Regions from separate parts of the Bacillus safensis genome, predicted to be linked through region 2. Evidence: a T-box and tRNA genes for the amino acid it is inferred to sense, from the RefSeq annotation. Region 2 holds a T-box; the other holds one or more tRNA genes.

Region 1 (16,005 bases), 1.3 Mb from region 2:
TTATCCAACCCTTTTTTATAGAAGGAAGCAGCTTTAATATAATCCTGTTGCCTGTCATACGTATTTCCAAGATTCAAATAAGTTTTAGCGATTAATCTTTGATCATTTATTTCTTCAGCAAGATCTAGTGCTTTATGTAAGTGGGGGAGCGACTTCTCATATCGTTTAAAATCATCATAATTTCCTGCGATCACAAATAGACTTTGAATTTTTCTCACCTTATAAAGATCATAACGATCATAAATCTCTAGGGCTTTTATAATATGGTGCATAGAAACATGGGTTTGTTTCATAATGTAATATGCTTCAGCAACTTTAAAATGGAATTCTGCTTGTTCAATTTCATCTACAACAAGCGCCAGCTGCCTCTCAGCAATCTTATAATATTGAATGGCTTGTACATACTCTTTCTTACTGAATTCATGCATACCTCTAAAAAAGGCATTATAGTATTGCAACATTCCAGACAGTTGATGGTTAGAATTCTCTATTTTATCGACTAGCGCGGAAATTGATTGATCGAATGAAGGTTTTATATAATCGAGCATAAGCTGATGGCGAAAACACATCAATTGATAGTAAATGAGCAGGTCTTGATCCTCTTCCATTCGCTCAATTTCTCGTTCTACCTCAGCTTTCAAAATCTCTGCATCGGGGACACTGAATTGCCGAATCATTTTATACCATTCATTTATTTTCACACCAACATGTGAAGAAAGAACTTTCTCCATTCCTTATTCCCCTTCCACTAATTTCCCTTATATTACATTTATTATCACATGTTTAAGTTTACAAGGCACCGAAAAGAAACCGCAAAAAGAACAATTGAGTAACCGCGATTTTACACATTTCTTCTAACAACAGAAAAAGCAGACTCTGCAAAGTCTGCCTTTTTCTAAATGACTACACCTTTTGAAAATTAAGTATACAATGAATCGCTTAACCACTCTTCACAATGTTCTATAAGCCACCTCAAATATTCCACATATTGACCGACGTGATAGCCATCACAAACAGCATGATGTACTTGAATCGCAACGGGTAGGATGATTTTTTCTCCTTTCATCTTAAATTGACCAAACGTAAATATTGGCAGCAAATAAGTTTCATCTGTGGATACATTAAGGTTAAAAGAAGTAAAATCAATCCAAGGTAGACTTGAAATATTGAACATGTTCTCTGGCATATTAGGTTTCGGAAATAGTTTGTTACTTTCACTATAAGTTTCAATGTCCGCTACACAGCTTTTATAAAACCGAGCAAAGTTTTCGTCATAAGGTGTCCAAATACTTGAAAATGTCTTTGTTTCTTTATTTAGAATCGTATAACTAGGATGGAGAAGATCCCAGTGACCAAGTTCATCGTTCACTAGATCCATCCGAAACTCCGGTATTTTTTGCACAGCCCTTGCTAACAAATAAATTTGCACAGGATATACTTTTAGCTTTTTTTCTTTTAATATTGAATGCAATGTCGTGATGTCTAGATCAACCACCAGACTATATGAGCATCGAGTTAACGTCATATAATGATGAAAGTGCTCTTTTCTCGGATAATTTTCATCTATTTGTTTAAACATTTTTTATCTCCTCCTGAATGTGTGATTTACTGTATTCAGGAGGAGACTTTATCTGTTTTCACCACCACAATCATCCTTTCAAGAGATATGTCATGTTTTTGTCCATTCAAAGTCTACTATGAGTTTTACCTACGATAAAGCCTTCAGCAACTCTTCGTAAGTCATCTTCCCTAACGTGAACTGTTCTAGTGCTATATATTTTTTCTCTGCTGAGGTATTCATTCTATTATGACATTCATTCACTAACTCATGTTCATTTGTTATTGGCTCATGTATATGTTCTTTTTTTCGAAATGCTTCATAATATCTTATACCAAATATTCTCTGGGACATCGCATTGATGTGAATTCCGTCCGGGTTAGGTATAAGACCTTTCGCAGTAACATAATAACAATTTTCCTGATGATGTGCATATTTTTGAAGTTCCTCATTAATCAGTGAAAATTCCACACATCCTGCGCCAAATGCCGCCTTTCCCAAGAAATCACCCAAACCTCCTATTACAAGCGGAATGTTAGGTACGGATAATTCAGTTCTTAGTTCATGAAATAATCTTAGTATTTTTTCATAGTATTCTTTGTATTTCCCATCTTGGCTGTCACTTTCTCCTTGATGCCATAATATCCCTGCCAATTCGCTACTTTCCTTTGCGAATTTAGCTTCACTTATTGCATGACGAAATAATGCTTCATCCGGCGACCACTCATCAATGGAACTGCCACCCTCTGCACAAGGAATAAGGCCAATCTTCTCTCCTTCATGATCCTTACACCAAGCCGCCGCAAAGGAAGCCCCCAGTCCTACGCCAGCTACCGGCCTATCAAAATGAATGGGTTCAGTCATCATTTGCCATCTACCATTTCGCAGCATCATGATCCTTTCATTATAAATCGGAGGAACTTCATGTTTGAAGCCGCGCCCCGCCATATTTGATTGTCCAATTAGTAAAAATGACTTCATATCTTTCTCCCCCTCGCTAATTATTTTATCAAATGTGTATTCACCTGAACGTTGAAGAAATATTTTGTATTATTTTTTACATGTTTATTATTGTTAACAGCTTGTAGCAGTGCAGCATCTACTAAAAAACAGCTCACCACAGACAACGTGATTGAAGCTTTCAAAAGTGCTGGGCTTGAAGCAGAAAAACCAACTGATCTTGAACGAAAAGAGTTTGGAAATATAAGAGAAGAAGGAAAAAGGATTCTCATTCCTTCTTTAGGTGAAAATGCTGGTGGAAGGATTTTTAAATTTGGAAATGAAACTGACCTTAACCAGGCCAAATCATATTATGATGAGTTAGGAAATGCTGGATCTATGTTCTTCTCTCACACATATTCAAAAGGGAACTTCCTGCTTCAAATGAACGGAGAAATGAAGGATTCTGAGTTTGAAAAATATAAGAAAGTGATGGATGAGGAAATAAAATAGTTTCATATTTTTTTACTGATTGCTTCTTTAATCTTTAACAAAGAAGAATTCTTTACGATGGATCGAACCGTCACCTCTATCCTGTCAAGGTAGAGGTACAGAATTCTGTCATTACCAGTGACACCTCTAATACACTTCTACCGTTACTACAGACGCTTTTTATCCTCCGGTATTCCTTCGTTTTTTAAGACTAAAAATGTTACCTCTTTATTCTTAATCTTTGTTGTTTACATTTTTTTGTTATTCATGTTTTTCATCATTAATATGCATGCATATTGTACCGTTCAAACCGTATAACAAATAACCTATTTACTTCTTTTATTTACAAATAATAACACCCATTAGAATAGGAGGAATATTTCTAACAGCTAAAACAAAATATTGTATTACTAAATTAGCCTTACATTCGTTGAAAGCCTAATTTTCTAAAATATATTCAAAAGTAGAAGTTTATTATGGAAAAACTAAGTTTTTTCGAAAGGGTTAATCTTATCAACGGTTGCAGGAATTTCTGTTTTTATATTCACACCTTTTGCAGAAGCAAATGCTACTAAAGCTCTCGAAAAAGAACAGTCCTTTTTTTTATTGATCTGTAAAAACTTCTTTTGATCAATCAAAAGAGCCTACAATAGATGAGTTTGCACAGTATTGGAATCTCAATGAAGAAGAAACAGCAAAGTTCAAAAAAGCAAAAAAAGAAGCAGAGTCCAAACCAAACGGAGAAGCTGCTCTACACGGTAAATTCACATCTTCTATAAAAGCAATAAAAGGAGCTTATGTCCAATTACCAACAAAATTGAAAGTAATGATAGGCGGTGTAACAGGGTTAGAAACCATTTTAATCACTCTCGAACACTATACAGGCGCTCTTAAAGTGACTGGAAGTGAAAATGCAGCATGGTGGGTTGCAAAAACCATCATGTTGTTCGTTTTTTAAAATGAACTAAAACACACCTAAATGGTGAAACATCAAGGAGGTGCTCGGCTAGTGACACATGAAAATAAGGCATCCAAAGGTTTGTTAATCACTTTTACCCGCCGCTATTATCGCTATTGTGTTGATTTTAGGAAAAATCGATACATCTGTTACAAAAATTTCATTTTATGTAGTCGCTTTTGGTGTAATGGGTTTAACTATTTCAAGCTTAATAAAAGACTACAAAAAAAAGAAAGATTGATTACTTGTCAGGGAGCTGCTTTATGTAGCTCTCTGTTTGTGAAAAACAGGATAATGACCAACACTGAGAAATACAAAAGCCACTCTCGAATATCTCAAGAATGGCTCTGTATTAACGTCTTTTTATATGATTCCGACTGGGCTCGAACCAGCGACCTCTACCCTGTCAAGGTGAAATCAACTGAAACTTTCTCCTTTGATGAATCCAAAGTTATCAATGATGGTTTACCAAAGGATATTTCATTAGAGATCAAAAATCATTTAGAATCATTGGCTGGAACTGATGTTGAAAAAGAGTCTGTGTTTATTACTGCTTGAATCTCCCTTGTAATTCAATCGAGATTAAGTCAGTTCGGCATGATTACCATGTCAAATATTTGGGCAGAATTGGTTAGTTGGATAGTAATATTATTTGTCGTATTCATTGGCGTTGAAGTGGCTTTTAGAACGATCTATAAAATAAGACATCGAACTGAATAAAGACAAACAAAAAAAGCCCCTTTATATAGGGGCTTTTGGTTTATTAACGTAATAATTGAAGTACGTTTTGTGGCTGTTGATTCGCTTGAGCAAGCATAGCTTGAGAAGCTTGAGAAAGAATGTTGTTCTTCGTGAACTCACTCATTTCTTTTGCCATGTCAACGTCACGGATACGAGATTCAGCAGCCGTTAAGTTTTCACCAGAAGCACCAAGGTTGTTGATTGTGTGCTCTAGACGGTTTTGAACTGCACCAAGTTTAGAACGTTGTGCAGAAACTTGCTTAATAGCTCCATCAACGATTGCTAACTGATCATCAAATCCACCATCGTCATCAGCTGCGATTGTTTCAAATTTAGAAACATCGATATCTTTAACAGATTTACCTGTCTCGACTGCACCATCTGCGTCAGTAACGCCTAAAGCAGCAGCGCTCATATCTTGAATGTTTACCTTAATTTGTTGTGTAGCATTTGCACCAATTTGGAATACTAAAGCATCACCTTCAGTTGCAGGTGTACCTGTACTTGGATCATCTGGATCTGTCGGCGGAACTTCTGGTGTGCCTGTTCCATTAAACGTACCATTTAATAATTTTTTTCCATTAAACTCAGTACGATTAGAAATACCATCGACCTCTTCAACAAGCGCTGTAATCTCATCTTTAATTGCAGCTAAGTCTTCACCTTGCTGTGTACCAGTATTTCCAGCTTGAACGACTAGTTCACGAACACGTTGAAGGATTGAGTGAGTTTCAGTCAATGCACCTTCAGCTGTTTGGATAAGAGAGATACCGTCTTGTGCGTTTTTAGATGCCATTTCTAATCCGCGGATTTGTCCACGCATTTTTTCAGAGATTGCTAGACCTGCAGCGTCATCTCCTGCACGGTTGATTTTAAGACCAGAAGAAAGTTTCTCCATGTTCTTTTGGCTCGCACCGTTGTTTGCAGACAAACGGTTCAATGTGTTAAGTGCTGCGATATTGTGGTTAATTCTCATTTCCTATTACCTCCGTGTAATTTTTTTCGAGAGCTAATCTGTAAAGTCCATTTGAATGAGAAGCTCTTCCTTAGAATTTTCGATTTCTAAGGCATGTGTTTAGTAGTAACGCAGAGCACCTTTTGGCTCTCTAACTTTACTACCGTACGTAACATCAGTTATGGCAATAATCATCATAAAATCTCCTCCTATTCATGCAAAATGATTATTCTTGTCACTTTTACGAGACTAGATACTCGCCATAACAATGAGTATTATGTTACCTACTATAGACTGAACTTCCATATATTTTAGTTTGTGGAAATTGTTAATTTCACAAATTAGACACATTTAACAAGAAGAAATATCTCGTCCATGTTGTCATATTGGCTTACGTTAAGCTTGTGAAAAAATCATATTCATGTATAATACAATTGATGTATGATACATGAATTGTAGGAGGGTGACCTTTTTGAAAAGAGAAGATGCCTTAAAACTAAGAACAGATATTAAGAAAATGATTATAATAACTGGGGTTTTTGAATCTCAAAATTTGCCCAATGGACCATTTGAAAAACCTCTACCAACTTCTCAAATGATGGCGTTAGAGGAACTAGAGGCGGAAAAATTAACTGTTTGGCAACTATCCAATAAACTTAGATTAGAGACTTCAACTGTAAGTAGATTAGTAGATAAGTTAGTAAAAAAGGGGCTTGTTTATCGTGAAGTAAATGAAAAAAATAGAAGAGAACTTTTTCTGCACCTCACAGAAAAAGGTCACATAACTGTTCATTGCTTAAGAGAGCAATCCATTACATTTTATCAAAAAATTCTCAATAATTTATCAGAATCAGAACAAAAAATAGTTATGGATGGTTTTGAATTATTTATTGATTCTATTTCTAAGCCTTTTGATTAGAGTGAGGTAATTCATAACATGTGGAGGATAAAATGAGTTTGGATTTTGAACGTCCTATTATTGAATTAAAAGAGAAATTAGATGAATTAAAGAAAATGATGAAAGAAAATAATGTAGATTTATCGTCAGAACTTCATGTATTAGAAAAACGTTTAAATAAAATGCAAGATGAAATTTATTCTAATCTTACACCTTTTCAACGAGTTCAAATTGCAAGGCTGCGTAACCGGCCCACGACATTGGACTATATACCTTTATTGTTTACAAACTTTCTCGAACTTCATGGTGATCGATTATATGGTGATGATAAAGCAATGATAGGTGGTATTGCAAAATTTAAAGGGATGCCCGTTACGGTTATTGGTCATCAAAGAGGTAGAAGTACAAAGGAAAATATAGAAAGAAATTTTGGAATGGCACATCCAGAAGGTTATAGAAAAGCGCTAAGACTTATGAAACAAGCTGATAAATTTAATCGCCCTATTATTACATTTATTGATACAATAGGCGCCTATCCAGGGAAAGGGTCTGAAGAACGTGGAATTTCTGAAGCGATAGCTCGAAATCTATTTGAAATGACTACACTTAAAGTGCCAATTGTTTGTATTGTAATTGGAGAGGCATCAAGTGGTGGAGCCCTTGGCATTAGTGTCGGTAACCATATCCATATGTTAGAGTATTCATGGTACTCGGTCATTTCGCCAGAAGGAGCAGCATCTATCCTATGGAAGGACGCTAAGTATGCTCCAGAAGCTGCTGAACATATGAAAATTTCAGCAAAAGATTTAAAACAGTTAGGAATTATTGATGAAATCATTCCTGAAATGAAAGGTGGAGCACAAAATGATATAAAATCACAGGCAAAAATGATTGAATCTGCAATCGCATCATCTCTAAAACAATTGATACTATTATCTTCGGAAGAGCTAATACAACAGCGATATGAAAAGTATAGACAAATAGAGAATTATAAATGAAAATATTTAAAGTTTTTCGGAGGATTCTCGCAAAAAGTCTATATATTTTGCAAATAACCTCTTAAACTGGACACACCTTTTGGAGCCTTTGTTTTTTTGGGATCAAACATAGTGAATAAGGATTTCAGAAAAACGTCTCCTGAAAAATAAACACCGAAATAAACCCCTGACCTTTATGGCCAAGGGTTTTACTTATTCATTAGTTCGATGTTTTTGCTAATTAAGGCACTCTCATGTTGCAATGAAAATGTTTCTGCGTTAGTATGTATTATCACTTTTGAAAGGATGTGAGGAGATGAATGACTTTGTGACTTTCCTTCTTCTTACCTTATTTGTCGTTGCTTCTCCTGGAGTTGATTTTGCGTTAATTACTAAAAGAACCATCGGAACAGGAAAATGTGATGGGATGAAGATGGCATTAGGTCTTACATCTGGCGCTCTCATTCATACACTTGCCGCAGCATTTGGACTTTCTTTAATTTTAATGAAGTCTGCCTTAGCGTTTGAAATCATTAAGTATTTAGGTGCTATTTACCTTATATATCTAGGCGTGTCTTCTTTCGTCAACAAGAAAAAAAAGACGATACATCTTTTCATGATGTTGTAGTTCCAAAACAATCTGCTTTTAAACAAGGTTTAATTTCAAATACTTTAAATCCAAAGGTTGCTATATTCTTTTTAACGTTTTTACCTCAATTCGTTACACCACAGTTCAATACTAGCCTTCAATTTGTCATTATGGGCTCTATTTATGCCCTATTATCTATACTGTGGTTTACGACGATTGTATTTCTGCTTGGATACATCAGGAAATTCCTATTATCAACAAAAGTTCAAATGACCATTGACAGAATAACAGGACTAGTTTTAGTAGGTTTTGGTGTAAAACTTTTGTTTACAAATCCAAAACATTAAATTTTGACCACAAGTAGAGTTAAATCATTTAAAACATAAAAACCCCCTATCCTACACAGGACAGGGGGTTTTACTTATTTTCAATACTTTTTGAAGAGCTGCTTTTGTCTTCGGACCATAGATACCATCAGCTCTAAGCATGCAAGAGCTGGAATCGTTTGACCGCATTTTCTATTTTTGCTCCAAAGTAGCCGTCTATCCCATTTTTTCGGCTACCTTTTGAGGTTAGAAAAATACTGTAAGGCATTACTCTAGCATAGTTTGTTCATTTTAATCATCATAGATGGTTTAGCTCGAATCCTTATTCTATCCCTTGTATTGATATTGAGAATTGGTCAAATGATAACATATTTAATCAGTGTGTGCGATAGCCTTGACTTCAATCAATTGCTCTGGGAAAGCCAGATATGTCACACCAATGAGACTGCCAGCTGGTCTGTGTTGACCTAAGTATTCCTTGAATAGATCTATGACCGTTTCTGAGTGTTCTTGTGGATTTGTTAGAAAAATTTCAACATATGCAATGTTGGATTTCGTAGCTCCCAATTCCACCAATACCCGATCAAGGTTCTCAAATGTTTGCAGAGTCTGAGCTTCAATATTCTCCTTACCAACGAACATACCATTTTTATCGTATGAAAATTGACCTGAAATATAGATTGTTCCTTTAACGCTATATCCTTGGGTAATACCGTGATCCCATAGATTGTGATTGTAGGTTTTAATATTAGTCATCGTTTTCTCTCCTTTATTTCAAAGTAAAGTAAGTATAAAATGAATATAGAGAGAAAAAAAGTACGCACTATTTAGATAGTTACTACCAGAAAGGATAGTGTCAATATGAGTATGGCCGATTATAGAAAAACGGGTAATATCCAAGAGACACCTTTTGGATATACTTTATCAGTTATAGGAGGCAAATGGAAAATGCTAATTCTGTATCTCCTTTCGGAAAATCAACCCGTTCGCTTTAATGATATGAAAAGGAGACTTGGAACGATTACCTTTAAAACATTGAGTGCACAACTTAAAGATTTAGAGGCAGATGGGATGATTATACGAAAGGAATATCCACAAGTCCCCTCCAAAGTGGAATACAGTCTTACAAATAAGGCAGAAACACTTTTACCAATTTTAGAACAGTTATGTGATTGGGGAGAGAAAAATCGCAGTAATTAAATTCTTTTTGTATAGATAATTCAAGTATTGACTATGAAGGTTTTGATAAAGCAATGGAGCGTATAGGGAACTTCTAATCTTAATGAAAAAGATAGTAATGATTAGGCCCCATCCGTCCCCATAAAAACAGACCTTGCAGGGTCTGTTTTTATTTTGCCTATACGTTTTGAAGTTGTGTTTTGATCAATTGAAACAGCAATGAAAATAGCAGATAATATTCAAATAAAAAAAGCCCCCAAAAAGGGCTTTTTTATTAATAGACTTCATGCTTAACCAAAGTAGCCGTTTTCTGCGGTTTGAAAATCATTTGAGGAATTTATATGTACAGTGGTTGTGATCCCCATTAATACGGTAAGGCTTAATATCATAACTTTCAGGTGCTTCATTCAGCTTCCTCCTCCATCCATGTCAATTTTTTGGCCTGTGATTCCAAACCTTCATCAAAGTATTTTGATGCCAGTTTGTAATTATCCTGCTTTTTATAAAATCTTGCTGCCATAATTGACAATTCTGCGGCATCTGTCCAAAGTTTTTGATTTTTCAGTACATCAAGAGCTGCGTCGAGCTGAATTTCATCATCTGTTACATATATTGAATGTATGATATTTAACTTAGCAATATACGCATTGTCAGCTAATTCATTCGCTAACATGAGTGACTCGTTGTGTGCATCCAGCCCTTGAGCTTTTTTATCTAACTGGAAGAGTACACGCGCTAACATGTAATTTGTTCTCATATACAGTGGTTTGTGTGGCTTTTTTAATTCAACCGAAAAGACATTATGTAAACATTCTAAAGCTTGCTGAAGCTTTCCTTGACGCTCATAACATATCCCAAGATTGAAATACCCTAGCGCTTGTGGAAAATCAATTTTAGATTCTGCTGCTAAATTGATAGCATCCTTATAGGTGGATTCAGCTTGTACAAATTGGTTTAAATCCATCTTATTTGATGCGATTACCATTAGAGTAGTAGCAACCCGACTCTCTTGTAAATCTGCTGATTTAAAGCTTTCTAAAGCTTTTTTGGCGTGGTTAATGGAGAAATGATTTTGTGCGATTTCGTAGTATGCAATCGAAAGCTGATAATTAAATTCAGCACGTTCTAAATCGTCAGGAACGTTTCGAAGTCGGGTCTCTGCAATATGATAATAGTTGATAGCGTCTGAAAAGCGCTTTTTATAAAACTCATACATGCCATTGAAGAAGAAATAATAATACTGAATCATGTCATCCGTTTTCTGCTTCTCTTCAATGTCTATTTGCTTCAATATATCTTTTGATCCCTCAAACTCCTGCGCCAACATTTTGTATCTGGAATCAATCAAGTTAAAGTATAATAAGACATTTTGATCTTCTTCCATATTTTCAAAGGCTATTACGATCTCTTTTCTCTTATTTTCAGCCTTTAGAATGTCCTGTTTCTTTATATATCCGTACCAATCACCGATCATTTTAGCAACAAATGGGCTTGCTACTTTTTCTCCCAAACAAACCTCCCCCTATCCATTCCTTTATTTTCCCTATAATTACATATATTATCATCCGTTTGAATATTCCACACCGAAAAGAAACCGCAAAAAAGAGAGACGAATTCGCCTCTCTGGTATGCCTTTTATTATTTGATGATACTCCAAATAAATCTTCCACTAGTATGGCCTGTTTTTTGTGCCCAAGCTTACTAAAGGAAACTTGTTTTCATAGCAATATGTTCTCCGAGATTTACTATAAGTGGATCTTTATTTTTTTCTAAAAATTTAGCAATTTGATTTAGATTTCCATTAATTTCATCGTTGATTGGCATATTGGGATTCAATAAGAGAACGTTGTTAATCGCAGAAGCTACTTCATAAAGATCATCTTCATCTCTTGTTTTTTCAATGTGATATTGCATCTTTTAAAAAAAACATTCAATTTCGTTCAAATCAACCATCGGGTAGTATTGAATTTTATAAAGATTCTCTTCATCAAGGACGTCCAATTCAAATATGGCTTCAAGTTCTTCTTTACTTAAATGAACTTCAGAAAGTTCATATTCACCCTCTGCTGCTTCCTCATCGGCAGTGTACTCAGCTGTATAAAGCCCCTCAATGAATTCATCAAAGGAATTCGCTAATTTAAAGTCTTCTTCCATCTCAACGTAAAATAATGAATTGCAGGATTCTTTTTCATTTTTCTATAATCCATCGCTACCCAAGTATGGCCATCCCCGCTAATTAGAACAAGCCCTTCTGGCAGCTCCCACTCTTTTATTAAATAGGCACTATCCATAATCCCCTAATCTTCAGCAATTCCCAGTAGGTGATTAAATTGAATGTGATCCTCAGCCCATGAATTAGAGTGAGTGGTTGGAAAAGCATTATGAACTATATAACCACCATTCTGTTCTAGAATGAGTTTTTTATATGTATTCGGTAAAGTTGCTCCAGATTTCTTTTCTGCTTTAGCTATTTTTTCTCATTTATCTTCTCCAGCGTATAATAGCCTTCCTCATCTATTTCCTAAAATTTGTTTCAAGGTTTGTACCCCCTAGTATAATATGCACATAAGTACACCATTTTTAATGTTTTTTTTAACAGCTTTGGTTTTGATAGCGCAATGAAAAATCCGTTTAATTTTTGATTATATGAATAGCTAGGAAATATTTTTTAGAAATGATTAGAAAAATTTATTCAAACGAACAACATTAAATCTCAAAAAATGTTATAATATGAAAAGTTTTGAAAAAATATTTGGAGGTTAATTTCATGTTAGAACTGTTAAGCGTTATTTTAACTATTATTGCTTCTGTTTTAGGAATCATTGGATTTATAGTAGCCCGTGATAATAAAACGAACATATCTGTAAAAGGGGATCACAATAAAATCAACACAGGTAAAACAAAGATTATCAATAAAATTTTTCAGCCTACTATAGATCAGTCTCAAAAGATAGTATATAGGATGGAAAACTCTTCTCCGAATTATAGTTCTGAAATGGAAATTTTAAAGGTTATTGGTTGGTTAATTGTTTTGATTTTATTTGGCATAATTTATTTTAGTTATTTGAACTTCTTTAATTTAATTCTAATAGTGCTATTTATTATTAGATTTACCTTATATGTCCGAGCTTCGCTCGCGATCAAAACACTAAATAAACCATTTGATGAATTGAAATTCGCACTAGCTTTTATTAATATGTTTTTGTTACTTGGACTGATCTTCAGTTTATTACTTTTACCTATTCCTAAAGAACTCACTGAAATCGATAAGAATTTGAAGTTTAACATATCTATAATATTTCAAGGTGGAAACTCTATTTCATCTTGGTTAGATAGTGTATCTGCGCATATTAAGAACATCTGGGGAAAAGATGCTTTGTATTATTTAATTGGACGAAGCTCTGGAATAATTCTTCTTACAGTTTTCATAATAATGTCGACTGCTAGAATAGCACTACCGACATTAAAAGACGGTGAAAAAAAATTCACAATATTTTTAGAAAGATTATTCATACCGATATTCCTTACCTTGCTTATCTTTTGCTTCCTGTTTCCTTGGATTACTTTTGAGATCAAGGATCAATTGTATCCATACTGGATTAAATGGTTAAATGGTTAAAATCAGTATCGATAACATAATCATTAAAGAATAGAGAATAAAGTACGCTTATTAATATAGAATTTTATGCTCTGAATAAATTCCTTTGGTGATATGAATACAGGAAGGTATAATTAAAAGTGTATCTATTATTAAAAATGCCCCTATCCACTAAGGAAAGGGGCTACTTTTCGCATTATAACAAACGGTTAATAAAAAACATTTTTTCACCTTAAATTCAATACAAGGCAAGAAAATTACATACTTTTGATCCTAAAAATACTGAGAAACCATCTAATGGAAAAAGTTCGTCCCCAATTCGTCCCCAACCAAAAGAAACAGAACAAATATTCGTTGCCGGAAAAACCAAAAACCCTTGCTAGGCAAGGGTTTAAACGATGATTCCGACTGGGCTCGAACCAGCGACCTCTACCCTGTCAAGGTAGCGCTCTCCCAGCTGAGCTACGGAATCGGGTTATGTATCAGTTCTGGGCTTTCTATTACTGACAGTCTCTATTATATAACCATAACAATAAGGCGTCAATGGTTTTGTTCAAAAAAGCCAAAAAGCCGGTATCGGCACCGGCTTTTCACTGACTTTTATGACTGATTCACAAGAACTGGCTTTAGTTGATCAAGTGCTTGTTTGAAGTCGCGTTTGAGGTCTTCTCCGTTTTCAACTCCGACACTTAAACGAAGCAGCCCATCTGTAATCCCTCTTTTTTCTCTTTCTTCTTTTGGCATAGCCGCATGGGACATTTTGGCTGGGTATGACAGAATCGATTCGACGGCGCCGAGGCTGACGGCGAATACAGGTAATGTAACGGCATCCACCAATTCTTTGACAGCCGCTTGGTTTTCTAGTTCAAATGAGAGAACGGCTCCTGCTCCGCTTGCTTGCTTTCGCTGAATATCTGCACCCGGATGGTCATCTAAGCCTGGGTAGTATACTTTTTTCACCGCAGGATGTTCTTTGAGGAATGTAGCGAGTTCATATGCCGTTTGGCTTGCTTTTTCTAATCTGACCTGAAGGGTTTTTAATCCTCTTAGCACGAGCCAGCAATCCTGCACGCCAAGGACTGCACCGAAGGAGTTTTGCAGTGAATAGAGTTCCTCTCCCAGCTTCTTATCTTTCACAACGGCTAAGCCTGACAGCACATCACTGTGGCCGCTTAAAAATTTCGTTGCGCTGTGCAGAACAACGTCAACACCAAGGTCCAGCGGACGCTGAAGCGCAGGTGTTAAAAACGTATTATCTAAGAAAGTCAGACAGCCATGCTCTTTCGCAAGCTGGACGACACCTTCAATATCTGTAATCCCTAGTGTTGGATTTGACGGTGTTTCCATGTAAATGACCTTTGTATTTGATTGAATGCCTCTTTTGACTTCATTCAAATCCGTCATGTCCACGAAGGTATGCTCAATTCCAAATCTTGAAAGAACTTGGGTGATCATTCGGAAAGTACCGCCGTACACATCTCTTGTGACAAGGACATGATCTCCCTTTGATAATAGAAGAAAAGCGGTTGAAATGGCTGCCATGCCTGATGCAAAGGCAAGCCCTCTCGTTCCACCTTCCAGCGCTGCAATCGTATCCTCTAATGCTTGACGTGTCGGAGTCCCAGATCTGGAGTAGTCATATTGGCCAAATTCATCGAAGCTGCTTTGATGAAATGTGGATGCATGCTGAATCGGTACACTGACTGCACCTGTTGAACGGTCTGTTTTAAACGCATTATGAACGAGTTGTGTTTCGAGTGTCCAATCGTGTGTGGTCATTTGGCGTGTACCTCCTCTTTTACTTGTGATAGTGCCTGTTTTAGGTCTGATTTCAGATCATCTACATGCTCGATGCCAACAGAGAATCGGAGCAGCTTGTTACATACACCGTTTGCAATGCGAATCTCTTCTGGAATATCCATATGCGTTTGCGTTGCAGGATACGTAATGAAGCTTTCGACTCCGCCAAGGCTTTCAGCAAAACAAATCGTTTTCAGCTGCTTCAAAAATGGATTGACCCAGCCTTCTTTGGCTACTCGGAATGACAGCATGCCTCCCTTTCCTGGATAAAGCACATCTTGAATTTCTGGCTGCTCCTCTAAAAACTGTGCCAGCTCCTTCGCATTTTCCTCGTGCTGGCGCATTCTAAGAGCAAGTGTTTTCATTCCTCTCATTAAAAGCCATGAGTCAAATGGTGATAGAACCGCTCCAATCGCGTTTTGATGCTGGAACATGTCTTCAGACAACTGCTCTCCTTTTGTGACGACAAGCCCGGCAAGAACGTCATTATGTCCGCCTAAATATTTGGTTGCGCTATGAATGACAATGTCCGCTCCAAGCGTAATCGGCTTTTGCAAGACTGGTGTGTAAAAGGTGTTATCGACAATCACCAAAGCGCCATATTCTTTTGCAATCTTCGCTATTTTTTGAATATCTGCTTCCTGCATCAGTGGATTTGTCGGTGTTTCAATAAAGACCGCTTTTGTGTTTGGCGTGATTTTAGAGCGTAAACAGTCTTCATCTGAAAAATCATCATAAAGAAAACGTAAGCCGTACTTTTTCCATTCGTTTTCAAACAAACGGTATGTACCGCCATATAGGTCTGAAGAGACGATGAGTTCATCTCCGCTTTCAAATAGAGCCATGATCGTTTGGATCGCCGCCATTCCCGAACTGAAGGCAAAACCGGCCGTCCCTTCTTCGAGTGAAGCAATTGCATCCTCTACGAGCTGTCTTGTTGGGTTTTTCGTTCGAATGTAATCAAATCCTGTAGATTCCCCTATGCCTCTATGTCT
Region 2 (16,005 bases):
AAGCGAAAACAGCTGATCTTGCTTTATTCGCTGAATTTTACAAGGAAATGGCCGATCACGGCATCTTCCTCCCGCCTTCTCAATTTGAAGGACTATTCCTGTCAACAGCTCATACAGATGAAGACATCGAATATACGATTGAGACAGTGGAAAAGGTTTTTCAAAAACTACGTCGATAAAACAAAAGGCCGATATGGAGACATATCGGCTTTTTTGCATTAGAGAAAACCAATCATATTTTCACTTCCTCCCTCATACAACTGTATTGACATCTAATTTTATTTTTTAAGGATTAGATGAAAGGAGGACACCGACTTGTCTCAAAACAATCGATTACAGTTTTCGGTAGAAGAATCCATTTATTTTAAAAGCGGACAGGAAGTCAGTGAGCTGCTGTCAATTTCTCTCGACCCTGACATTCTCGTTCAAGAAGTGAATGATTATGTTTCTATTAGAGGTTCACTCGAGCTAACAGGAGAATACAACATAAATCAAGAGGAGCTATTGGGTGAATTGAGTTCCTTTCCAACATACAGGGAAGCAGATGAGGTAAAGGTCAGAGAAGACGGAACGGCGGAGCTTTTGCATCAATTTCCAGTCGATATCACCATTCCGAAGAACAAAATTAGTCATTTAAATGATGTGTTTGTGTTTATTGATGCGTTTGATTACCAGCTGACAGAGAATCGTTTGCTCACCATTCAGGCTGATTTAGCCATTGAGGGCTTATTAGACGAGGAAACGCCTCCGGCGCCTGTAGAGGAGCCGTATGAATTTGTCCATCGTCCTGAAGTGGATTATGGCGATATGGCCTACGATTATCAGTTGCAGCCAGAACAAGAAGAACAAGAAGAGCTGCAAGGCGAAGAACGTGAGCATGATGAGAATCAGCCTGTATTCCAACATGATACGCGCGCGGAGCAAGAGGAACAGGAAGTGCAGGAAGTACAAGAAGAAGAGGAAGAAGAAATTGAGATAGAATTGGTGAACAGGGAAGTAGAGGAAGCGTCCGACGAACCTGAAGAATTAGAAGAACCTGAAGAGCCAGAACAGCCAGAACAGCCGAATAATCAAGAAGAAGCTGTGGCGCTTGGTTATCGATCCATCCCTGAAGCTCAGGTGCAGGAACCGCCATTTTTTGAACCGCCAAAGCTATTAGAAGAAGAGGAGCGGGAAGAGCCGTTCTTTGAAGTGGAAGTAAGAAAGGATCCGGAAGCTGCTGAAGAGCAGGAAGAAACGGTACAGTCGTATCCGGCTTTTGAATCACCTGCTGATCAAGTGGAGCCTGAGCATGAGGCGCACGATGATGAATATCAGCTCGGGCGGTTATATGAACGGGAAGCACCTAAAATATATGAGTCAGCTCAAGAAGAAGAGGAGCTTGAAGAAGACGTGAGAGAAACGTCTGGCAGTGAGAATTCTCTTTATTTAACAAAGCTGTTCGCTAAGCAGGAGGAGGAAGATTTTTCCCGCATGAAAATATGTATAGTTCAGCAAGAAGATACGGTCGATCGTATTTGTGAGAGATATCAGTTGAATGTGCAGCAGCTTCTTCGCACAAACTCATTATCGATTGATGCGGAGCTTGAGGAAGGGCAGATTCTTTATATTCCTGAATATCAAAAAAGCAATGCATAGCAAGCGATGACTGACCGAGAAAATGTGGTGAGTGAACGTGGATGAAATCCAATCTGTCTTATACGAATACGGACTTGAGGCTGAATATATTGAACCTGTCAGTCCTGCTGTCATTAAGGTATATACAAAGCAGGGTGTATTTGCTCTAAAGCGAGTAAAAGCCAGCCGGCATATGCAATTTACAGAACAAATGCTTGAACTGGAATCAAAGGGCTATCGCTCCTTTGTGCCGATTTATCGGACGACGAGCGGTTCCTTTTTCTCAAGTCATCGGGAAAGCCAGTATGCATACTATCTGATGCCGTGGCTGACGAATGAAAAGAGAGAAGAGCAGGACGATAAGCACGAATATTTATTTCAAGAGATTGCAAGACTTCATAAGCGGACTGAAGTCATGATGGATATCACAGAGCAAGAGATAGAAGCACATTACACACAAATCAAGACCAAATGGGAAACAGAGAAAGACATGTATGAACGATTCATAGAGCGGGCAGAACAAACGTGGTATATGTCGCCATTTGAGCTGGCCGCTGCTATGTATTTTTCAGAGGCGATGTCTGCCAGTGAATTTGCGCTTGAACGTTTAGAAGATTGGCATGAAGAAATGAAAGACAAAGAGACAACGCGTGTTGTGCTAAATCATGGGCAGCTATCGATCCATCACTTTTTGTATAATGATGTAGGGACAGGACATTTCACCAATTTCGAGCGGTCTAAAAAAGCCTCCCCCATTTATGATCTTCTGACCTTTTACTTTCGGACTTTCAAAACCTATCCTACGTCTTGTCCTGAATGCACTTCTTTGTTTTATACGTATCAAAAAGGAAACCCTCTTCGGGAGGAAGAACTGCATTTGTTCCTAAGCTACCTCGCTTATCCGCAAGGGCTGTTTGATACAGTAAAAGCCTATGAAGCAGGCGGGCAGGATGAAATGGAAAGCTGCCAGCAGCTGTTAAGAGCGTATTGGCAGATGAAAAATTCTGAGCCGACCGTCATGAAAATTCACGAAATTGAGCAGGCTAGACGGCTTGAAGAAGAACAAAGTGCCTCGTCATCGGCGGAATGACGAGGTTATACTGCGTTGGCTTTATATGGGCAGGTACATAATGATGAGTTTTTAAAACCAATCAAGATGAAAGGCACAGGCGAGAAAAATAAGAATACCTAGAATGAGGACGTCAAATGTCGTAGGGAAAATGATCGTACGAAATCCTTGAAATATAGCAATCGGGAGAACGACTTGGGAAGCAACTGCCCGAATTTGTCTCAGCCAGGGGGGAAGTGTGTAAGGATTGATCTTCTTCAAATCAAACGCCCTCCTTCTTCATTTTGTTATTATCATATGGGCAAAAGGGCGAAGGGTGCCTGCCCAATTTGTATAAAGAAGAAGAAAAGCGGAAAAGATGATTGACGAAAACAAAAGGCATTTAGTAATATTAATAAAAGATGAGTATGTGCTGATGAACGTGATATATCGTAAGCGTGGATCAGGAAGAGTACGAGCAAGACCCTAAAGAGAGGGAAGCCAAGAGCTGAAAGGTTTCCTAGGATGTACTTGTTTGGAAGGTCGCCTGTGAGCTTAATTTCTTGAATGAACAAGTAGAGAAATTCGGGAGAACCCCGTTATCCTTTAGAGTGTATGGGACACGTATATGTGTCTCGTGAAAAAAGGTGGTACCGCGAAAAAGCTTTTTCGTCCTTTTATAAGGATGGAAAGGCTTTTTTTATGTTTCATCAGCCGAAAAAATGTGGAGGTTACACAAATGGGAACAAATAATCAAGAAATGCCAACAAAGTACGATCCAAATGCGATTGAAAAAGACCGCTATACGTACTGGCTTGAAGGGAAATTCTTCGAAGCACAAAATGACAAAACGAAAGATCCATATACAGTCGTCATTCCTCCACCAAACGTGACAGGAAAACTGCACCTTGGGCATGCATGGGATTCTACACTCCAAGACATCGTGACACGTATGAAACGGATGCAGGGCTATGACGTTCTTTGGCTTCCAGGTATGGACCATGCCGGTATTGCGACTCAAGCAAAAGTCGAGGCAAAGCTTCGCGAAGAAGGCGTAAGCCGGTATGACCTTGGCCGGGAGAAATTTGTGGAAGAAACGTGGAAGTGGAAAGAAGAATATGCAGATTTTATTCGCAGCCAGTGGGCGAAAATGGGTCTTGGCCTCGATTACTCCCGTGAACGTTTTACTTTAGATGAAGGTCTGAATAAAGCCGTTCGCCAAGTGTTTGTTCAATTGTATGAAAAAGGGCTTATTTATCGCGGAGAGTACATCATTAACTGGGATCCAGCAACGAAAACGGCACTTTCTGATATTGAAGTGATTTATAAGGATGTTCAAGGTGCGTTTTATCACTTGAGATATCCGCTTTCAGATGGAACAGGTTCAATTGAAATTGCGACAACAAGACCTGAAACTATGCTGGGGGATACAGCCGTAGCCGTACACCCTGATGACGAACGCTATCAGCATTTGATTGGAAAAACAGTGGTTTTACCAATTACAGGCCGTGAAATCCCAATCGTCGGTGATGACTATGTCGATATGGAGTTTGGCTCAGGTGCTGTGAAAATTACACCTGCTCATGACCCGAATGACTTTGAGCTTGGAAACCGCCACGGGCTAGAGCGTATTCTTGTCATGAATGAAGATGGCACAATGAATGCGAATGCCCTTAAATACAAAGGAATGGACCGTTTCGAATGCCGCAAACAGCTTGTGAAGGATTTACAAGAGGAAGGCATTTTGTTCAAAATTGAAGACCACATGCATTCAGTTGGTCATAGTGAGCGAAGTGGAGCTGTCGTTGAACCGTATTTATCGACACAATGGTTTGTGAAAATGCAGCCGCTGGCAGACGAAGCCATTCATCTGCAAAAAGGAGACGACCAAGTTCAATTTGTTCCAGACCGATTTGAAAAGACATATTTACATTGGATGGAAAATATCCGTGACTGGTGTATTTCTCGTCAGCTATGGTGGGGACACCGCATTCCGGCTTGGTATCATAAAGAAACGAAAGAAGTATACGTTGGACTTGAAGCGCCAGAAGATATTGAGAACTGGGAACAGGATAACGATGTACTTGATACATGGTTTAGTTCAGCGCTGTGGCCGTTTTCTACAATGGGCTGGCCAGATGCAGACAGTGAAGACTTCAAGCGCTACTACCCAACCAATCTGCTTGTAACAGGCTATGACATCATTTTCTTCTGGGTATCCCGCATGATCTTCCAAGGTCTTGAATTCACAGGAGAAAAACCGTTTAAAGATGTCCTCATTCATGGGCTCATCCGCGACGAACAAGGACGTAAAATGAGTAAGTCGCTTGGCAACGGAATTGATCCAATGGAGGTCATCGACAAATACGGTGCGGATTCATTAAGATATTTCTTAGCGACTGGAAGCTCACCAGGTCAGGATCTTCGTTTTAGCTTTGAAAAGGTTGAATCCACTTGGAACTTTGCGAACAAAATTTGGAACGCATCCCGTTTTGCTTTAATGAATATGGATGGTTTAACGTATAATGAGCTTGATTTATCAGGAGAAAAATCAGTTGCTGATCAATGGATTTTAACACGCTTAAATGAAACAATTGAAAGTGTCACACAGCTTGCTGACAAGTATGAATTCGGTGAAGTGGGCAGACATTTATACAACTTCATTTGGGATGATTTCTGTGATTGGTACATTGAAATGGCGAAACTTCCGCTTTATGGTGAAGACGAAGCGGCGAAGAAAACGACTCGTTCGATCCTTGCGTATGTATTAGATCAAACGATGAGGCTTCTACATCCGTTTATGCCGTTCTTAACAGAAGAAATCTGGCAGCATCTACCGCATGAAGGTGAGTCCATTACTGTAGCGGCATGGCCTGAAGTGAAGCCGGAGCTTTCCAACGAACAAGCTTCTGCTGATATGAAGCTGCTTGTTGAACTCATTCGTTCTGTTCGTAACATTCGCAGTGAAGTGAACACGCCAATGAGCAAACAAGTTGAGCTTTACATTAAAGCATCTACGTCTGATGTTCAGGAACGTTTAGAGAAAAATCGTTCATATATTGAGCGCTTCACGAACCCAAGTGTTCTTGAAATTGGCACAGATGTTCCAGCTAGTGATAAAGCGATGACGGCTGTTATTTCTGGAGCAGAACTCATTCTGCCGCTTGAAGGCTTAATCAACTTGGATGAAGAAATTGCACGTCTGCAAAAAGAGCTTGATAAGCTGACAAAAGAAGTGGAACGAGTACAGAAAAAGCTTGGCAACGAAGGCTTTATGAAAAAAGCACCTGAAAGTGTCGTAGAAGAAGAGCGTGCGAAAGAACGTGATTATGTCGCAAAACGCGAAGCTGTTCAAAAGCGTATTGAAGAGCTGAAAGCATAAGGTTGAAAAGACGGCTCCTAATGAAATGGAGTCGTCTTTTTTGAAAATTTCGTATGAAATGAGAGATGACATTGTTTACAACCTATCATGAAGCGATTGAGTGGATTCACAGCAGACTGGCCTTTGGTGTAAAACCGGGTCTTGAACGAATGAAATGGCTGATGAACAGACTAGGAAATCCGGAACAAAGCATAAAAGCAATACATGTTGCAGGTACAAATGGTAAAGGATCAACCATTGCGTTTACGCGTTCTGTTTTACAGGCAGCCGGCTATTCGGTCGGAACTTTCACCTCCCCATTTATACTAACGTTCAATGAAAGAATCAGCGTGAACGGAGCGCCTATAGAGGATGAAGAATGGCTGAGTTTGGTGAATGAAATCAAGCCTCTTGTTGATGAATTAGATCAAACAGAGCTTGGCGCAGCAACAGAATTTGAAATCATTACAGCATGTGCATTTGCTTATTTTGATCATGTGCACCAAGTAGACTTTGTCCTCTTGGAAACAGGGCTTGGCGGAAGGCTTGATTCTACAAATATTGCTGTGCCTATCTTAACAACGATTACATCGATTGGTCATGATCATATGGCCATTTTAGGTGACACACTTGAACAAATTGCAGCTGAAAAAGCGGGCATTATCAAAGAGGGTATTCCGATGATCACGGCAGTTCACCAGCCTGAAGCTCTTTCTGTCATTCAAAACACAGCCAAAGAAAAGAATGCCGAATGTATTTCATTACATGATACTTGTAGTTTTGATGAGCAGCAGCCGACAGAAACAGGTGAACGATTCACGTTACGCACATCAAAAAGGCAGTATCCTCAGCTTGAAACAGGATTAATTGGAACGCATCAAAGGCAAAATGCTTCCCTTGCTGTTTTACTCATTGAATGGCTGGAGCAAGAAGGCTATATTAGCGTGACAGAAGGGCAAATATATGAAGGCATTCGGCAGGCAGTTTGGGCTGGAAGGTTTGAAAAAGTCAAAGATCATCCTCCAGTGTATTTAGACGGTGCTCATAATGAAGAAGGGATCGACCGTTTAATTGAAACTGTGCAAGCTCATTTTTCTACTAAACAGGTGCATATATGTTTTAGTGCTTTAAAAGATAAGCCGTACAAGCAAATGATTCAAAAGCTTGAAGCCGTTAGTTCTTCTATCCATTTTGTTTCATTTGATTTTCCAAGAGCCGAATCAGCTGAAAAGCTTTATGTATGCAGTCAGTTAGACGCAAAGTCTTATGATGATGACCCTCGTACAGTGCTTGAGTTCATTCAGAAAAAAAGTGATGATCCTTCAGCGGTGATTCTTGTGACAGGCTCTCTTTATTTTATTTCAGATATACGAAATCGTATGATCGGGTAACAAAAAAAACGCAAGTGGCTTCAATGCCTCTTGCGTTTTTTCCTTTTGATACGCAGAAGGGAAGTAAAATCATATTTTCGCTATGTGCTCAATGAATACGGTCGTGGTAAAATCCGGTCTATCTTATTCTCGGAAGGGGTCACGATATATGATAGGCATTTTTGTGTTTCTTGCAGGCATCACCATGGGGTCGTTCTTTCATCTAGTTGGTGAAAGGCTGCCACTGAAGCGGTCTATTCTTTTTCCTCGTTCTCACTGCACAGCCTGTAAACAGCCGCTTTCCTTGCGCGAGATGATTCCGCTAGTTTCGTATGCATTATTGAGGGGGACTTGTAAACATTGCGGCACTCGGCTGTCTTTGCTATATCCACTGATTGAGCTGCTGTCAGGCAGTCTTTTTTTGCTCATGTATAGAATCGCTGGTATTTCGTTTGAAGGTCTTTTTCTTGTGATTCTTTGTAGTTTATTTGTGATTGCTGTCGTGAGCGATCTCCTTTATATGAGGGTGCCAAACGAGCTGTTTCTCTTCTTTTTCCCTCTTTTCGTCATATACCGCACGCTTGAACCTCTTCTTATTTGGTGGGAAGGAGCGGCTTCGCTTCTTTTTTGCTTTCTCTTGTTTTATAGTTTAGATCGTCTCAAGCCAAATAGCATGGGCGGAGCTGATGTCAAGCTGTTCGGAGTAATTGCATTTTGCTTAGGATTCAAGCCATTCCTTCTCATTCTTTTCCTCTCGTGTATTGCTGGAATCGTCTATGCGAAGGTTTTTTCCTTTCGATTAGATGAGCCATTTCCCTTTGTTCCTGCGATCTCTTTTTCTTTTTGGCTGTATCTCTATGGAGCTCATGTCATGCTCCCGTTCACCGGGTCGACCGGTTGAAAAAATTGGCGAACACTTTTTTTCCCTGCCGACAAAAGTCTTGTTCTTTTTTTTATCCGCTATGTTAAAGTGTGAAACAGAAAGAAGGACGGGTTACATTCGCGCTGATTCATTGGACAAAAAGGTCTTTCTTACAAACAATGTCAGAAAGCGGGGAATGACAGTGAAAAAAAGGCAGGCAAAAAAACAAGGGTTAAAAGTCAATATTAATGGCAAAGAAGAAATGCTTCATGAAGATGACCATCAGCCGCTAAAACAACAAGAGGATGATCAAGTGACGTTTTCGAATTGGGAGGAAAAAAGGCAGTCAGAACTGGAGACTGCTGCTTCCGAGGAAGAACCGGCTAAACCGAAAGAAGAAGATTTCCAGTGGGATGATGCAGCTGATCATATTTATCATTCTGATCCAAAGGTCGTCACACCTTATCAAAAGAAAAAAGGCTCCTTTGATCAGAAGTTCGGTAAAAACCGCGGCCCGTTTAAGAGAGTGATGACAACGATTGTGTTTGCAGTGGTTCTTGGGACAGGCCTAGGTGTGTTTGCACTTAGCTTAAGTCAAGATGGTAATCAGAATCCATCAGGGGGAGATATCAGCGTTTCAGCTTCCGGAAATCAATCATCGATGAGAGCGGGCGGGGATGCGCCGCCAGCAGATACTGCTGATGAATCAAAAGAGAATAAAGATGAAAAAAGCGCCTCTGGCAGCTTTTCAACATATGTTGTACAGGCTGGAAAGTTTTCCTCTGAAAAAGGAGCAGATGAATTAGTTGGCAGTTTAAAAGAAGCAGGATACGCGGGGAAAAAGGTCTCAATGGATGATGGCTATTATGTTATTGCCGGGCTTGCGACAGAACAGGGCATGACAAGTGCTGTTGGGAAGAAGCTGATTGATCAGCACTTTGAGGCGTGGGGAGGCAAGGAGCTCTCATTTCAAGTACCGGAGGAGCTGACTAGTTTAATAGAAAAGGCATCTGTTTTATCCTCTAAGGTCATTGCAGGGGATGATGTGGATCAAAAGGACGTTGCGCAGCTGATCTCTGAGCTTGAAAGTGCCAAAACAACGGACGCACCAGCTAAAAGCAGTTTGCTGAAAGCGGTGCAGCTGTTAAATGAACCTACTGCTGAAAACGGGTGGAAATCTCAGCAGGCACTGCTTGATCAATTAAATACGTAAAATCATATTTTAAGAAACCAAACTAGTCAAAAAATGACTAGTTTTTTTCTTTTGCATCCAACATAATGATGAAGGAACATGAAAAATGAATTTTCGTAAATTGTCGGTAAGATGTACATTTGATAGGATGAATGGGTATCTTACTTCTTAGGCTAAACCCTGAAAGGATGAACAAACATGAACCAATTGATTCTCGCATCTCAATCCCCTAGAAGAAAAGAATTGCTTGATCTAGCAGGGTTTTCTTATGACATTCAAGCAAGTCAATTAAAAGAAGAAATAAATCGAAACCTTTCTCCTGCAGAGAACGTCCAATGGTTGGCAGAACAAAAAGCAAGTAATATTCAAAGATTATATCCCGAAGCTGTGATTATTGGTGCAGATACGATTGTTGCAATTGACGGCAAATGTCTTGGGAAACCAAAAGACAAGGAAGAAGCGGCCTCAATGCTTCAATTATTGTCAGGAAAGACACATCAAGTCTTGACGGGTGTCACGATTCAGTCAGAGAATAGAAAAGAAACATTTTATGAACAAACAGAAGTGACGTTTTGGACACTTGCGCAAAATGAAATAGACCGTTATATCGAAACGGGAGAACCGCTTGATAAAGCGGGAAGCTATGGCATTCAAGGAAAAGGCGCACTGTTTGTTCAAAAAATAGATGGTGATTATTTTTCCGTTGTCGGTCTCCCTATTGCCAAAACAGTTAGAGTGCTCGAAACATTTGGAATCACCCCTTTTTGATGACAGGAAGGAATCTAAAAGGAGTGGGCATCATGAACGATTTCCCTATGTTGCTAAAGCATTTTCCTCAAGATGAAAAGCCGAGAGAACGATTTATGAAATATGGTCCCGGCAGTCTGTCAAACCATGAACTTGTTGCGATTCTTTTAAGGACAGGCACAAAAAAGGAATCAGTTCTCCAAATTTCTGCAAGACTTCTGCAAACATTTGGCGGTCTTCGCTCTGTAAGAGAAGCCTCAATTGAAGAAATGTCGAAGATTCGAGGAGTTGGAAAGGCGAAGGCGGTCTCTCTATTAGCTGCTTTAGAACTCGGCACTAGATTACACCATCAAACGACGGACAACCGCTATGTGATCCGCACACCAGAGGATGGGGCAAAATATGTGATGGAAGATATGAGGTTTTTACAACAGGAGAATTTCGTTTGTCTTTATCTCAATTCAAAAAATCAAGTTCTTCATAAACATACTGTGTTTATTGGAAGTTTGAACTCATCCATCGTTCACCCGCGTGAAATTTTCAAAGAGGCGTTTAAACGTTCGGCTGCTTCATTTATATGTGTGCACAACCATCCATCTGGAGACCCGACGCCGAGCAGGGAAGATATTGAAGTCACACAGCGACTTTTTGAATGTGGAAAGCTGATTGGAATACAGCTGCTTGATCATCTTGTCATAGGTGATCAAAAATTTGTGAGTTTGAAGGAAAAAGGGTATTTGTAACACTTTTTTTTTCAATGTTTTACGATATAATAGAGTTTATGAGTTTTTCCCTAAGGGAATTTTGGTTTAAGAAAGGAAGATACATACATATGTTTGGAATTGGTACAAAAGACCTTGGAATAGATCTTGGAACAGCGAATACGCTTGTTTTTATTAAAGGAAAAGGCATTGTTGTGAGAGAACCTTCGGTCGTAGCCTTGGAAACTGATACGAAGTCTATAGTGGCAGTCGGAAATGATGCTAGAAACATGATTGGCCGTACACCTGGTAATGTTGTGGCATTACGCCCAATGAAAGACGGAGTCATTGCAGATTACGAGACGACAGCAACAATGATGAAATATTACATTAATCAAGCATTAAAAGGCAAAGGGCTTTTTGCTCGTAAACCTTACGTCATGGTATGTGTACCATCTGGTATTACAGCTGTAGAAGAGCGTGCAGTCATTGATGCAACAAGACAAGCTGGTGCACGTGACGCATACCCGATTGAAGAGCCATTTGCTGCGGCAATTGGTGCTAACCTGCCTGTATGGGAGCCAACAGGAAGTATGGTTGTGGACATTGGCGGCGGTACAACAGAGGTAGCGATTATTTCTCTTGGCGGCATTGTGACATCACAATCAATCCGCGTGGCAGGAGATGAAATGGATGATGCGATCAGCAACTACATCCGTAAAACGTATAACCTAATGATCGGTGATCGTACGTCAGAAGCGATTAAAATGGAAATCGGTTCTGCGCAGCCTGATGTACATGATGAGATGGACATTCGCGGCCGTGACCTTTTAACAGGTCTGCCAAAAACAATCTCTATTACGGCAGAAGAGATTGCAAAAGCGCTTCGCGATACGGTGGAAACAATTGTCGATGCAGTGAAAATGACTCTTGAAAAAACCCCGCCTGAGCTGGCAGCAGATATTATGGACCGCGGAATTGTTTTAACAGGAGGCGGTGCATTGCTTCGTAATCTTGACAAAGTCATTAGTGATGAAACGAAAATGCCAGTCATTATTGCAGAAGACCCGCTTGACTGTGTGGCAATCGGAACAGGGAAAGCACTAGAACATATTCATTTGTTCAAAGGAAAATCAAAAGATAATCGATAATCGGTCGTAATTAAAGAGGTGTAAGACATGCCGCAGTTTTTTATGAATAAAAGATTAATGTTGCTCCTTGTCTGTGTCATCGTACTGGTGGCCATGATTGGTTTTTCAGTGAAAAGCGGCAGAGGTGCTTCATGGCCGGAAAAATTAGTGGGGGATACGACAGGCTTTTTTCAAGGTGTCTTTCATAAACCATCACAATTTATTGCCGGTATTTATGGGAACGTACAAGATTTAAAGAACACATATGATGAAAACGAGCGTCTTCGAAAAAAACTTGATGGACAAACCCAATATGAGGCGAAACTTCAAGAACTAGAAGATGAGAACAAAAAGCTTCGCAAACAGCTTGGCTATGTGAACTCTATTCGTGACTACACGCCAATTCTCTCAACTGTTATCGCAAGAAACCCATCTCTTTGGGATAGCTTTGTGATGATTGATAAAGGGAAAAAACAAGGCGTGGACAAAGATATGGCGGTCACAAATGAGAGTGGTGCGTTAATTGGGAAAATTGAAAGTGATAAGCTCAACAATTTTACTTCGACTGTAAGGTTGCTAAGCTCTACTGACCAAAATAATAGAATTTCAACGAAAATTTTTGCGAAAAAGGGCAAAGAAGAACTCAATGGAATCATTAACGGTTATGACAGCAAGAAAAAAATGCTGACTATGAATATTCTGAAATCCGATGCAGATGGGGATGTCAAAAAAGGAGATCTTGTTGAAACATCTGGAGCAGGGGGCGTATTCCCGCAAGGCTTAACGATTGGTAAGGTGAGTGAAATTGAGCCAGACCATTACGGCCTGACAAAGATCATTTACGTAGAACCAGCGGCTGAACTCAACAATTTAGACCGCGTGATTGTGGTGAATCGCAGCACAAGTACAGCAGATGCATCTGAATTGACGAAGGAGGAAGGCTCGTGAAACGTGTCCTTCTTGCTTTCGTCATGTTGTTTATCTTCGTATTTGACAGCATTTTTGTTGATTTAGTGAAGCTCCCATTTGTTTCAGAGAATCAAATTTTAGCTCCTCATTTCATTTTACTCGCACTTGTATTTATGACTGCTTTTGTGAATCAAAAATATGGTGTGATTTACGGATTTATCTTTGGACTTTTATATGATATTTCATATACAGGTATACTTGGTGTTCATATGTTTGGCTTTGGGGCGCTTTGCTATTTGTTAGCAAAAGCCTTTAAAGTTCTGCAAACGAATATGTTAGTTGTCGTCTTTCTGTCGATTATTGCTGTTTCCGTGATGGAGTTTTATGTATACGGCGTTCAAGCGACAATTCAACCAGGGATTATGCCGTTTAATACGTATGTCATCGAACGTTTTATTCCAACGATTCTTTTAAATACTGCTGCGTCTCTCATACTTGTTGTGCCGCTAAGGCTCTTTTTCACCCATGTGAAACAAGAACTGATCGACGAATAAAAGCAGGAGTTTGTCCAATTACGGCGAAATGAGTATGTTGTTGAGGTGAGCATCTTGAAAACTCAAAAACAGCAATATGTGACGATAAAAGGCACAAAAAACGGATTAACATTACAGTTAAATGATGACTGTTCGTTTGATGACCTTCTTTCTGGCTTGCGAGAGGTTCTATTACTTGAGCAATATACAGATGGAAGAGAAGGACATAAAGTCAATGTGCATATTAAGCTTGGTTTTCGTTATTTAACAGAGGATCAGGAGACACGTTTGACCGAAGCGGTGTCTGAAAATGAACATCTCGTTATCCACTCCATTGAAAGTGACGTCATGTCAACTGAAGAGGCGAGACGATTAAAAGCAGAGGCTGAAATTACTTCTGTAGCAAAAATTGTACGCTCTGGACAGGTGCTGTATGTCGAAGGAGATCTTTTATTAATAGGAGATGTCAATCCTGGCGGAACGATTCGCGCAGGGGGAAATATTTTTGTACTTGGCGCATTAAAAGGTGTGGCGCATGCTGGATGTAATGGCAACAAACAGGCTGTTATTGCGGCATCACATATGATTCCAACACAGCTTCGCATCGCACAAGTTATTAACCGTGCACCAGACCAAAAAGAAGATGGAAATGAAATGGAATGTGCTTATTTAGATATAGATGGCAATATGATCATTGAACGCCTGCAGCAATTGGCTCATATAAGACCTAATCTGACAAGGCTTGAGGGAGGAATGTGAAATTGGGCGAGGCTATTGTGATTACCTCAGGAAAAGGCGGCGTTGGCAAAACAACAACATCTGCAAACTTAGGCACAGCACTAGCAATTCAAGGGAAAAAGGTGTGTCTAGTTGATACCGACATCGGCCTTCGTAATCTGGATGTCGTGATGGGGCTTGAAAACCGCATTATTTATGATCTAGTCGATGTAGTAGAAGGAAGATGCAAAATTCACCAAGCGCTTGTAAAAGATAAGCGTTTCGAGGATCTTTTGTATCTTTTACCTGCTGCTCAAACAAGCGATAAAACGGCTGTAGAGCCGGAACAGATCAAAGAATTAATTCAATCATTGAAACAAGACTTTGATTATGTTGTCATTGACTGCCCTGCTGGAATTGAGCAAGGCTTTAAAAATGCTGTATCCGGTGCAGACAAGGCGATTGTCGTGACGACGCCTGAAATCTCAGCTGTGAGAGATGCGGACCGAATCATCGGTTTGTTAGAACAAGAAGATATCGAACCGCCTCGTTTGATTGTCAACCGTATTCGTACACACATGGCGAAAAATGGCGATTCAATGGATGTAGATGAAGTGGTACATCACTTATCGATTGATCTACTTGGCATTGTAGCAGATGATGATGATGTGATTAAGGCTTCAAACAATGGTGAACCAATTGTTATGGATGCTAAAAACAAAGTATCGATTGCCTATCGCAATATTGCCCGCCGGGTACTAGGCGAATCTGTTCCGCTTCAATCTTTTGAAGAAGAAAACAAGGGAATGTTTGCAAAGCTCAAAGCATTTTTTGGTGTAAGAGCATAATCACTGAACCGTGATAGAAAACCTTTGCAGTCTAGGAAAGACGGCTACCTTTGCGAAGCGAATTTGACATTCGTGAGTACCGGAGCGCAGACCTGACACCGAATGCGAGGGTTTGTCTGCACGCAGAGGCCGATTCGATGAGAATCGGTCTTTTTGTTGCATATCAGATGGGGTTGTCACATAAAATGTACAAACTGTTTGTATGTAAAGGGTGATCTCATGAAAAGAGTGGACGAGTACCGAAAGAAAATCGCACAGCGCCGCAAAATGATGCAGCCAGCTGCTCCCCCTAAGAAGACGGCTTTCAAGAAAAAAGAAGATATCCCGCCATGGGTTATGCTGACAGAGGAAGAAAAGCATTCTGGCTCGACCTCCTATGAATCGGCGTCCCATCAGCCAAAGAAATATCGTCATCCCTTATTTAACCCGAATACCTTTGTGCTTAAATGCTTATTATCAGCGTCCCTTGTTTTGATTGCAGCCATTTCATTTAAAGGTCAGACAGGTCCGTTTCAGCAGCTGAAGCCGATGATTACTCAGACTTTTGAGCAAGATTTTCAATTTGCTGCTGCTAACCGCTGGTTTGAAAAAACAGTTGGACATCCGCTGGCCTTTTTAACAGAGAAAAAAGATGGCCAAAAGGACGTACAAGCGAATCAAGAACTAGCTGTTCCTGCCTCTGGTAAAGTGCAGGAATCCTTTACGCAAAATGGAGCAGGTGTCAAAGTGGAGACATCCGCTGAAGCCATTGATAGTATGAAGGAAGGCTACGTGGTCGAGGTGAAAAAGCAAAGCGATACAGGGCTTACTGTTGTAGTGCAGCATGCAGATAACAGCTATAGCTGGTACGGTCAATTAAAGAAAGCCGATGTGGCCTTATACGATTTTGTCGATAAGGGTGAAAAAATTGGCCAGATTTCACTTGATGATCAAGGGAAGGGCACGTATTACTTTGCCATTAAGCAAAATG

Evidence for each region. A T-box is a leader RNA that pairs with one kind of tRNA and senses whether it is charged. The one in region 2 lies ahead of AAYR28_RS12585 (valine--tRNA ligase), so its partner is inferred to be a tRNA-Val.
Region 1: it has a tRNA-Val gene. The T-box ahead of AAYR28_RS12585 (valine--tRNA ligase) is inferred to sense a tRNA for this amino acid. The anticodon was not compared.

What each region holds. Positions count from the first base shown of each region.
Region 1 covers NZ_CP154909.1:1,131,807-1,147,811, reverse strand. Annotated here, with positions in the region: gene AAYR28_RS05790 (Rap family tetratricopeptide repeat protein) at 1-731, opposite strand, end outside; gene catA (type A chloramphenicol O-acetyltransferase) at 920-1,579, opposite strand; gene AAYR28_RS05780 (sialate O-acetylesterase) at 1,709-2,539, opposite strand; gene AAYR28_RS05775 (stress protein) at 2,591-3,010, shown strand; partial or broken gene AAYR28_RS05770 (hypothetical protein) at 3,999-4,188, shown strand; gene hag (flagellin Hag) at 4,711-5,664, opposite strand; gene AAYR28_RS05760 (MarR family winged helix-turn-helix transcriptional regulator) at 6,116-6,562, shown strand; gene AAYR28_RS05755 (acetyl-CoA carboxylase carboxyltransferase subunit alpha) at 6,595-7,539, shown strand; partial or broken gene AAYR28_RS05750 (LysE family translocator) at 7,835-8,454, shown strand; partial or broken gene AAYR28_RS05745 (peptidoglycan-binding domain-containing protein) at 8,506-8,686, opposite strand; gene AAYR28_RS05740 (RidA family protein) at 8,806-9,189, opposite strand; gene AAYR28_RS05735 (winged helix-turn-helix transcriptional regulator) at 9,295-9,633, shown strand; gene AAYR28_RS05730 (Rap family tetratricopeptide repeat protein) at 10,016-11,122, opposite strand; partial or broken gene AAYR28_RS05725 (SMI1/KNR4 family protein) at 11,314-12,130, opposite strand; gene AAYR28_RS05720 (hypothetical protein) at 12,380-13,231, shown strand; tRNA gene AAYR28_RS05715 (tRNA-Val) at 13,610-13,682, opposite strand; gene metC (cystathionine beta-lyase) at 13,811-14,989, opposite strand; gene AAYR28_RS05705 (methionine biosynthesis PLP-dependent protein) at 14,986-16,005, opposite strand, start outside.
Region 2 covers NZ_CP154909.1:2,434,123-2,450,127, reverse strand. Annotated here, with positions in the region: gene hemL (glutamate-1-semialdehyde 2,1-aminomutase) at 1-179, shown strand, start outside; gene AAYR28_RS12600 (LysM peptidoglycan-binding domain-containing protein) at 316-1,638, shown strand; gene ysxE (spore coat protein YsxE) at 1,676-2,707, shown strand; gene AAYR28_RS12590 (hypothetical protein) at 2,759-2,947, opposite strand; T-box leader at 3,116-3,345, shown strand; gene AAYR28_RS12585 (valine--tRNA ligase) at 3,405-6,047, shown strand; gene AAYR28_RS12580 (bifunctional folylpolyglutamate synthase/dihydrofolate synthase) at 6,113-7,417, shown strand; gene AAYR28_RS12575 (prepilin peptidase) at 7,566-8,297, shown strand; gene AAYR28_RS12570 (SPOR domain-containing protein) at 8,455-9,471, shown strand; gene AAYR28_RS12565 (Maf family protein) at 9,649-10,218, shown strand; gene radC (RadC family protein) at 10,266-10,940, shown strand; gene AAYR28_RS12555 (rod shape-determining protein) at 11,030-12,049, shown strand; gene mreC (rod shape-determining protein MreC) at 12,077-12,976, shown strand; gene mreD (rod shape-determining protein MreD) at 12,973-13,491, shown strand; gene minC (septum site-determining protein MinC) at 13,546-14,229, shown strand; gene minD (septum site-determining protein MinD) at 14,232-15,035, shown strand; gene AAYR28_RS12530 (M23 family metallopeptidase) at 15,255-16,005, shown strand, end outside.